2 linked regions of the Loktanella sp. M215 genome follow. The protein of the gene in region 1 binds, or shares a complex with, the protein of each later gene. Links are inferred from orthologs where the notes say so. Each region holds a gene or a part of one and is shown in the gene's direction. Other genes may lie near its edges.

Region 1 (5,514 bases):
GGACCGCCCCGGGCGGTTGACCGGTGGTGCGGCGCTGCCTAACATTACACAACGGTCATATTCACAACGGGAGGGCAAAGGCTGAACATGCGCATCATTCGCCGTCTTCAGCATGGTCCCCGTGACGCCCTGCAGATCCGTTTGCAGGGCTGACCAGATCCGGTCTGCCCATCCCGCCGCGCGTGCCGCGGCACAGATTTCATGTGCAGAGACCGCAATGACCCTCATCGACATTCAATCCCTCGGGGTGACCCTTGGCGACACGCTGTTCACCGACCTGACCCTGACCATCACCAAGGGCGATCGCATCGGCCTTGTCGCGGCCAACGGGCGTGGCAAATCCACGCTGCTGGGCTGTATCGCCGGCCACATTGATCCGACACAAGGCGAAATCACCCGCGCCCGCGGGTTGCGCATCGGCCATGTCGGTCAGCACCTGATCCCCGATGATGCCGACCTGACGCTTTATGACGTGGTCCTGCGCGCCCTGCCGCCGGAGCAGGCCGATGGCGAGGCGTGGCGGGTGGATGTCGTCCTTGATGACCTGCAGGTGCCGCAGGAGTTGCACCAGCAGCGCCTGTCGACGCTCAGCGGCGGCTGGCAACGCACGGCGCTGCTTGCCGCCGCCTGGGTGGCAGAGCCGGATGTGCTGTTGCTGGACGAACCCACCAACCACCTTGACCTGCACCGCATCGGCCTGTTGCAGGGCTGGCTGGCCGCCCTGCCGCGCAGCGTGCCGGTCGTCGTGACCAGCCACGACCGCGCCTTTCTGGACGCCGTCACCAACCGCACCCTGTTCTTGCGGGCCAGCGATAGCCGCAGCTTTGCGCTGCCCTATACCCCCGCGCGCGCCGCGCTGGCGGAGGCGGACGCCGCCGACGCACGTCGCTTTGCCAACGATCTGAACAAGGCCCAACAGTTGCGCAGGCAGGCGGCAAAGCTCAAGAACATCGGGATCAACTCCGGCTCTGACCTGCTGATCACCAAGACCAAGCAGCTTGGCGCGCGCGCCGACCGGATCGAGGCTGCGGCCTGGCCCGCCCATGCCGAGAAGGGGGCAGGGGAGATCCGCCTTGCCAACAGTGGCACCCACGCCAAGGCCCTGGTCACGCTGGAGGATGTGGCGGTCGCGACCCCGGACGGACGGCTGCTCTATCGCACGGGGCAGACGTGGATCACGCCGGGCGACCGGGTCGTCCTGCTGGGCAGCAATGGCACCGGCAAGACGCAACTGGTCCGCCTGATCCATGCGGCCGTGACCGGTGCTGCGTCGCAGATCAGATGCGCGCCCAGCGTCAGCATGGGATATTCCGACCAGCACCTGAGCCAGCTGTCCCGCACGGATACCCCGATGAATGCCATCGCCGGTCAATTTGACGTGGGCGACAGCCGGGCGCGGGGGCTGCTGGCCGGGGCAGGGATCGACATCCGGATGCAGGATACGCCCATTGCAGCGCTGTCGGGCGGGCAGCGGGCGCGGCTGGCGATGCTGGTCCTGCGCCTGCAACAGCCGAACTTCTACCTGCTGGACGAACCGACGAACCACCTCGACATCGACGGGCAAGAGGCGCTGGAGGACGAGCTTGTCAGCCAGGGCGCCGCCTGCCTGCTGGTCAGCCACGACCGGCAGTTCCTGCGGGCCGTCGGCACCCGATTCTGGCAGATCATCGGCAGGCGGCTGGTCGAGGTCGATGACCCCGAAACCTTTCTGGCCGGTGAAATGGCTTAGGCCTCGCGGGCCAGCCGTTCTTCGAGCACGTCGAAGGGCACGCCCGGCTCGTCCTTGGCGCCCCGGATGACCAGCGATGTCTTGACGCTTGCCACGTTGGGCGCGCTGGTCAGCTCTTCGGTCAGAAAGCGCTGGAAGGACCGCAGGTCGGGGGCCACGCACTTGAGGACGAAATCGACCTCGCCGTTCAGCATGTGGCACTCGCGCACCAGCGACCAGCCCTTGCACTTGGCCTCGAAGGCACTCAGGTCCGCCTCGGCCTGACTGACAAGACCGACCATGGCAAAGACCTGCACTTCGAACCCCAGTTCGCGCGGGTCGATATCGGCATGGTATCCGCGGATATAGCCCTGCTCTTCCAGCGTGCGAACGCGGCGCAGGCAGGGCGGCGCGCTGATGCCGACGCGCTTGGCCAGCTCCACGTTGGTCATGCGGCCGTCGGCCTGCAGTTCCGCCAGAATCATCCGGTCGATCTCGTCCAGCTTGGCACCGGGCATCGCGTCTATCCTATCAGGTCTTTTGCAATTCCTACGCGTTGCGGCGCAGAGACGCAATATTCTATCACGCACGCGCAACATCTGACAATCCGCAGTGCCTTTTCATACGGCAACCGCAGCCCTATATCAGGCCACAGACCAGCAGGAGTTCACCATGTCCCAACAGCCGACGCATACAAAGGTTCTGATCGTGGGGTCCGGCCCCGCAGGCTATACCGCCGGCGTCTATGCCAGCCGGGCCATGCTGGAGCCCATGCTGATCCAGGGCATCGAACCCGGCGGCCAGCTGACCACCACGACCGAGGTCGAAAACTGGCCCGGCGATACCGAGGTGCAGGGTCCCGACCTGATGGTCCGGATGGAGGCGCATGCCCGCGCGATGGGCACCAACATCGTGCATGACATCGTGACCTCCCTCGATCTGTCCAAGCGTCCCTTCACCGCGACCTGCGACAGCGGCGGCGTCGTCACTGCCGATGCCGTGATCCTGGCCACCGGTGCGCGCGCCAAATGGCTGGGCCTGCCGTCAGAGGAGAAGTTCAAGGGCTTTGGCGTCTCTGCCTGCGCGACCTGCGATGGCTTTTTCTACCGCGGGCAGGAAATCGTCGTCGTCGGCGGCGGCAACACGGCCGTGGAAGAGGCGCTGTTCCTGACCAATTTCGCCTCGAAGGTCACGTTGGTGCATCGCCGCGGCGAGTTGCGCGCCGAGAAGATCCTGCAGAACCGCCTGCTGAAGAACCCCAAGATCGAAATGCTCTGGTACCACGCGGTCGAAGAGGTCGTCGGCACTACCGATCCGCTGGGCGTCGAGGCGGTCCGCGTGAAGCATGTCGAGACCGGAGAGATCACCGAGATTCCCGCCAAGGGGCTGTTCATCGCCATCGGCCACGCGCCCGCGTCCGAACTGGTCAAGGATCAGCTGGAGCTGCACCACGGCGGCTACGTCAAGGTCGAGCCGGGCACGACCCGCACTGCCATCCCGGGTGTTTTCGCCGCCGGCGATCTGACCGATCATATCTACCGTCAGGCCGTGACCTCTGCGGGGATGGGCTGCATGGCGGCGCTGGATGCGGAACGCTTCCTGGCCGAGCAGGGCGAAACCGACGCAAGCACGGAACTGCCGTTGGGCTACGGCGCGCCGGAGGCCGCCGCCGAGTGATCGCATGGCGCGGCACGGCGTGGCGTCTGATCGACGCCGCCGCCGTCGACCGCGCCACCTGGCCCGTCCCCTCTCCGGAAGGGCGGTTCCACCACGACGGCCAGCCCGCCATCTACACCTCGCTGACGCCCGAGGGCTGTGGCATCGCGATCAGGGCCTACCTGAGGGCCGACGGCCCCCCGCGCATGCTCGTGCCGCTGACCATCGCGGCGAAGCGGGTGGTCGATCTGCGTGAGGCGGGACTTGCGCCCTCCATCGTCTGGCAGGACATCCGCGCCAGCGGCGCGCCGTCGCCCACATGGGCGCTGTCGGACATGGCCCGCGACCGGGGCGCGCAGGGCCTGTTGTACCGCTCCCGCTCTCGCCCGGATCTCGTTCATCTCGTGCTGTTCGACCCTGCCGCAATCCGCGACGCCGGCCCGGCGCAGGCCTGGTCCGCTTCCGTCTGACACACCGACTGTCGCGGAAACGCACACAGACCGTTGCGGGCAAAGTTTGTTCTTTCATGAACAGACTTTTTGAGGCAAAGAGCGTTCAAGCATGAACATATATCGAATCGCCGCACTGTGACTGTCCTGAAACCCGTTCTTATGACCGATGCCGAGGAGGGCCTGTTCCGCCTTCTGCGGCAGCTCGATCTGGCGCCCTTTGCCAGCCAGCGCGAGACGGCGGCGGCGGTGGGCGTGTCGCTGGGGCGGCTGAACGCGCAGATCAAGCAGGCCATCGCCGACGGTCACGTCAGCCTGGGTGAGCAATCCGGTGCCGACCGGCGCAGCCGTGTGGCCTACGGCCTGACCCACAAGGGCGCGGCGCTGAAGGCCCGCCTGACCGACAGGTTCCTGGCGCGCAAGTTCGCCGAATATGACGCCCTCCACGCCGAGCTGACCGGACAGGCCAGCGGCTATGCCTTCACCCTGAACAGGATTTCGACCATGCAGAACAACCTTTCGCCGATCCCAGAACTGTACGTTTCGCCAGACAGCGCGCAGCGGCTGAAGGCCGAGGCCGGCGATCTGGTCAGCCACGATCTGACGTCACGCCAGATCTGCGATCTTGAATTGCTGATGAACGGCGGCTTCTACCCGCTGAAGGGGTTCCTGCCAGAGGCCGACTACGATTCCGTCGTGTCCGACATGCGCCTGTCCGACGGCAAGCTCTGGCCGATGCCGATCACCCTTGATGTGTCCGAAAAGTTCGCCGAGACGGTCGAGGTCGGCACCGACATCGCCTTGCGCGATCAGGAAGGCGTGATCCTTGCCACCATGACGGTCACCGACAAATGGGTGCCGAACAAGCAGCTGGAGGCCGAAAAGGTCTTCGGCGCTGACGATTCGGCCCACCCGGCCGTCAATTACCTGCACAACACCGCTGGTGCCGTCTATCTGGGTGGCCCGGTGACCGGCATCCAGCAGCCCGTCCACTATGACTTCCGCTCGCGCCGCGACACGCCGAACGAACTCCGCGCGCTGTTCCGCAAGCTGGGCTGGCGCAAGGTCGTGGCCTTCCAGACCCGCAACCCGCTGCACCGCGCGCATCAGGAACTGACGTTCCGGGCCGCCCGCGAGGCGCAGGCCAACCTGCTGATCCACCCGGTCGTCGGCATGACCAAGCCCGGCGACGTCGATCACTTCACCCGCGTGCGCTGCTACGAAGCCGTGCTGGACCAGTATCCCGCCTCCACCACCTCGATGTCGCTGCTGAACCTCGCCATGCGCATGGCTGGCCCGCGCGAGGCGGTCTGGCATGGCCTGATCCGCGCCAACCACGGCTGCACCCACTTCATCGTGGGCCGCGACCACGCGGGCCCCGGCAAGAACTCTGCCGGCAAGGACTTCTACGGCCCCTACGATGCGCAGGATCTGTTCAAAAAATACCAGGACGAAATCGGCGTTGAGATGGTCGATTTCAAGCACATGGTCTATGTGCAGGAAAAAGCGCAGTATTTCCCCGCGGATGAAGTCCCCGAGGGCGGCACCGTGCTTGACATCTCGGGCACCGAACTGCGTCGCCGTCTGGCCGAAGGTCTGGAAATCCCCGAGTGGTTCTCTTTCCCGCAGGTCGTCTCCGAATTGCGTCGCACGCGGCCCGCGCGCAACAAGCAGGGCTTCACCGTGTTCTTCACCGGCTTC
Region 2 (4,617 bases), 560 kb from region 1 along the record:
AGATCAGGCGGATGATCCACGAGGACACGCTGCCGGTGAAGGCAGGCGACAGCTATGACCGCCGTCCGGTGCAAGCGGGCGACGTGCTGATCCTTGTGCAAAGCCGTCAGAACCTGCTGTTTCCAGAGCTGATCCGCGCCTGCAAGCAGGCCGGTTTGCCCATCGCGGGGGCAGATGTGCTGCGCGTCGGCGGAGAGTTGGCGGTCAAGGACATCGCGGCCCTGCTGCGCTTTCTGGCGCTACCGGAGGATGACCTGTCGCTCGCTGCGGCCCTGCGCTCGCCCCTGTTCGGCTGGTCGGAACAGCAGCTTTTCACCTTGGCGCATCGCCGCCCCGCAAAAAGCTATCTGTGGGAGGCTTTGCGCAAACAGGTCGATGCGAAGGCCACGACCGACATCCTGTACGACATGCTGGATCAGGCGGATTTTCTGCGCCCCTACGATCTGATCGCGCGGCTGCTGGTGCGACACGGCGGGCGGCAGGCCCTTGTGGCGCGGCTGGGGGCAGAGGCGGAAGACGGGATCGACGCGCTGCTGGCGCAGGCGCTGGCCTACGAATCCGACAATACGCCCAGCCTGACCGGGTTCCTGACGTGGATGGAGACGGACGATCTGACCGTGAAACGGCAGATCGACGCGCAGGGCGACCAGATCCGCGTGATGACCGTCCACGGCGCCAAGGGGCTGGAGTCGCCCATCGTCATCCTGCCCGACACCGCCGAGCGCAAGAACGAGGTCAAATCACAGGTCCTGACGGGGAATGCGCCCCTGTGGAAGACCCTCAAGGCCGAGATGCCGCCGGCCATGGTGGCGCGCCATGACGCCATCGCGGCGGCGCAATCCCGAGAGCGGCTGCGGCTGCTTTACGTCGCGATGACGCGGGCGGAAAGCTGGCTGATCGTCGGCGCTGCGGGCGAGACGGGGAAGTCCGGCACCGCCTGGCACGATCTGGTGGCAGAGGGGATCAGCCAGTCCGGCGGCGCCGAGGCCATGGCCGGCGATCTGGCGGTGCAGCGGGTGGAACACGGTAACTGGCACGGTGGGACGGTACAGACGCCGCCAGTGCGCGCAGGCGTCATGGCGCCGGCCGAGACTCTGGATGCGCTGCCGGAGGCGGTGCGCGCGGTCACGCTGCAACCGTCCAACCTTGGCGGCGACAAGACCATCGCCGGCGAGGGCGAGGGCGAGGACGGCGACGCGGCCTCCTTGCTGCGCGGCAGCCTGATCCACCTGCTGCTGGAACATCTGCCCGCCCTGCCCGCCCCGGACCGGCGCGGCGTTGGTGCGCGTCTGATCGCGGCCACGCCAGAGGCTGACACCGTGCCCACCGACGATCTGATCGACGCGGCGCTGGCGCTGATCGAAGCGCCGCATCTGGCGACGCTTTATGCGCCGGATACACTGGCAGAGGTCGGGATCACCGCGGATCTGCCCGGTCTGGGACGGATGCATGGCACCATCGACCGGCTGATCGTGGCGCCTGACACCGTGACGGCGGTGGATTTCAAGACCAACCGCAACACGCCCGATGTCGCAGAGGATGTGCCCGACGGGCTGTTGCGCCAGATGGGCGCCTATGCGGCGGCGCTGGGGCAGATCTATCCGGACCGGCAGATCAGGACGGCCATCCTGTGGACGCGCCCGGCGGTCCTGATGGACCTGCCCGCAGCCCTGACGACGGCCGCGCTGGCGCGGAGCGTCCTTGACGTTCCCGGGGCGCGTTCATAGGTTCCACCCCTGACACACAATCCGATTGGAGAAGCCCCATGGCTACCGTTGCCGTCACCGATGCCACCTTTGACGCAGAAGTGCGCCAGTCCGACATTCCCGTCGTCGTCGACTTCTGGGCCGAATGGTGCGGCCCCTGCAAGCAGATCGGCCCGGCGTTGGAAGAAATTTCGGAAGAGCTGAAGGGCAAGGTCAAGATCGTCAAGGTCAACGTCGACGACAACCCCAATGCCCCGGCCCAAATGGGCGTGCGCGGCATTCCGGCGCTGTTCGTGTTCAAGAACGGCGAAGTCGTGTCGAACAAGGCCGGCGCTGCACCGAAAGCGTCGATCAAGGGCTGGATCGAAGGCGCGATCTGATCCGGACCATTCGATAGATCAGCAAGGGGCGTCCCGTCGGGGCGCCCTTTTGCGTGTCAGACGGGCCAGCCGTGGCCGCGCAGGACGCTGGTGATCTTTGCGACGGCCTCGTCCGCAGGACGACCCGCGTTGATCGACATCTCTTGCAGGAACCACCAGATGTAGGCTTCGAACCCGGCGGTGGCACGCCAGTTGGCGAAGGCGGCGTCGATGCCGTCGCGCGGGACATTCCCTGCGATGTGATGAAAATCGATCTGCGCAAACAGGACCGCTGGTTTGCGAAAGAAGTATCCCGCCAGCGCGACAGACGAGTTCTGCGTTACGACCAGTTGGCAGGCGTTCAGGCAGGCCACCATGTCCTGGGTGCTGATGCTGACGTTGCCATGCTGGCGTTCCACATCGGACAGCGCGGCCCGGTCGCGGTCGTCATAAACCTCGTTCGGGTGCAGCGTCAGGATGACGTTGTTGTCGGGAAACCGCGCTGCCGTGCGCGCGATCATGTCGATCGGGCTGCAGGACTGGAATGACCGGTGCTTGCGGATCATGCCCTGCAACGGGATGTAGACCGGCCCATCGGTGACCGGGTCCAATTGGGCCTGCGGAAACAGCCGCTTGCGCCAGAAGCCGAAAAACCGCTGCGCAGCCGCGTCGTCAATGGTCTGCGGCTTGAAGGGCGTCAGCGCGACGTCCCATTCCCAGCGCTTGGCAGACGCCTCGATCTGCCAGAAGGGGTAGAAATAGGACCGCCGCATCGTCAGCGCGCGCGCATGGTTCGGGTCATCCATGTGGTAGAGGGCGTAACCGGGTCGATCCACCGCCGCCATCCGCGCATCGTCCGAATTCTCGGTGAAAAAGACCCGCATGCCAGCGTCAGAGACTGATCTGGCGACCAGCCCGATAAAGTTGTGCCGCCCTTCCCGCGCGCTTTTCAGCAAGCCGGGGTCCAGATAGAACGTCACGTCGTCGGGTTGATCCATGGCCGGACGCTACGGCTTGAAAATGGCGCAATCAAGGCCCGACCTTGTCGCATCCAACCACGGCGTCCATATACAAAGTCAGTGAAACACGAAGGAGGCCCCATGAGCCGCGAAGATTTCCCCGGCTGGCACGGGACCACGATCATCGGTGTGCGCAAGGGCGGCCATGTCGTCATTGCGGGCGACGGACAGGTCAGCCTTGGGCAGACCGTCATCAAGGGCACCGCCCGCAAGGTGCGGCGTCTGGCCGTGAAGGGGACCGACGTCGTCTGCGGTTTCGCCGGATCGACCGCCGACGCCTTTGCCCTGCTGGAGCGGCTGGAGAAGAAGCTGGAGGCGACGCCCGGCCAGTTGCAGCGCGCCTGCGTGGAACTCGCCAAGGACTGGCGCACCGACAAGTACCTGCAAAAGCTGGAGGCGATGCTGATCGTGAGCGATGGCAGCGACCTTTATGTCATCACCGGTGCCGGCGACGTGCTGGAACCGGAACATGATGTGACGGCCATCGGATCGGGCGGCAACTATGCCCTCGCGGCTGCGCGGGCCCTGATGGACACGGACCTTGATGCCGAACAGATCGCCCGCAAGGCGATGGCGATCGCGTCCGACATCTGCGTCTATACCAACGGCAACCTGACCGTGGAAACGATCACCGCATGATCGACCGCGACGACCTGCGCGCCGCCACGGCTGCGGGTGTCATCAGCGAGGCGCAGGCCGCATCGCTGGCGACCCTCGCCGACAGCCGTCGCGGTGCGCGCGAAGGTCTGCCGGCAAGCGATGAGCCGTTCGAGCTGTTCAAAGGTTTCAACGAGATCTTCATCGTCATCGGGCTGGTGATCCTGTCTTCGGGCTGGGTCGCTTTCGTTGGCCTTTTTCTAAGCGTCGGCAACCGCAACGGCAGCGCGGTGATGGGCCTGCTGACCGCAGGACTGATCTGGTTACTGTCAGAGTATTTCGTGATCCGTCGCCGCATGGTCGCCCCGGCCATCGCGCTGTCGATCATGTTCGCGCTGACGGCCATCGGCACTTTCGGCGTCTATTTTGCGCAGCCCTTCATGATCGCGCAGCGCGACTTCAGCAGCCTGCCTTGGCCCGCGATCTGTGCCGCTCTGACGGTGCTGGTCTATTGGTTTCGCTTCCGCGTTCCCTTCGCACTGGCGATCGTCGCCGTCGGGCTGTTTATCATCGGTATCCTCTTCGCTGCCATTGCGCGCGGCACGCCTGCAACCTGGGTCGAGCTGTTTAAGCTGTCTGCCAGCGGCCCCTTTGCCTGGGTCACGCTGATCCTCGGGCTTGGGGTTTTTGCCGTGGCGATGTGGTTCGACATGTCCGATCCGCACCGCGTCACGCGGCGGTCGGCGAATGGCTTCTGGCTGCATGTCGTCGCGGCCCCTGCCCTTGTGAATACCGTGGCCTTGTCGCTGCTGGATCAGGGCGGCACCGCGAACCTGATCCTGCTGATCGTGCTCGCCTTCTTTGCCGTCGTGGCCATCGTCATCGACCGGCGGTCGTTCCTGATCGCGGCCATCGGCTATATCGTCACCCTGTCCT

What was found. The genes of interacting proteins can lie anywhere in the genome.
Region 2: the proteins of trxB (region 1) and trxA are in contact, whole or in part, in a crystal structure (PDB 1F6M), measured with the Escherichia coli proteins. The link is inferred for Loktanella sp. M215 from one-to-one orthologs.

Annotation. Positions count from the first base shown.
Region 1 is NZ_WMEA01000001.1:435,310-440,823, reverse strand. What follows is about bases 1,422-4,382. They hold trxB (thioredoxin-disulfide reductase), read left to right. Parts: upstream 1,422-2,380; coding sequence 2,381-3,385; downstream 3,386-4,382. Other genes in these bases: GLR48_RS02110 (bifunctional sulfate adenylyltransferase/adenylylsulfate kinase), read left to right, coding at 3,976-4,382; GLR48_RS02115 (RES family NAD+ phosphorylase), read left to right, coding at 3,382-3,834; GLR48_RS02125 (Lrp/AsnC family transcriptional regulator), read right to left, coding at 1,726-2,226; GLR48_RS02130 (ABC-F family ATP-binding cassette domain-containing protein), read left to right, coding at 1,422-1,729. Outside these bases: more of GLR48_RS02130, read left to right, coding at 218-1,421; more of GLR48_RS02110, read left to right, coding at 4,383-5,514.
Region 2 is NZ_WMEA01000001.1:994,957-999,573, forward strand. The notes cover bases 713-3,425. They hold trxA (thioredoxin), read left to right. Parts: upstream 713-1,765; coding sequence 1,766-2,086; downstream 2,087-3,425. Other genes in these bases: addA (double-strand break repair helicase AddA), read left to right, coding at 713-1,727; GLR48_RS04815 (hypothetical protein), read right to left, coding at 2,143-3,063; hslV (ATP-dependent protease subunit HslV), read left to right, coding at 3,166-3,425. Outside these bases: more of addA, read left to right, coding at 1-712; more of hslV, read left to right, coding at 3,426-3,723; GLR48_RS04825 (hypothetical protein), read left to right, coding at 3,720-4,617. UniProt on the Escherichia coli protein: Participates in various redox reactions through the reversible oxidation of its active center dithiol to a disulfide and catalyzes dithiol-disulfide exchange reactions.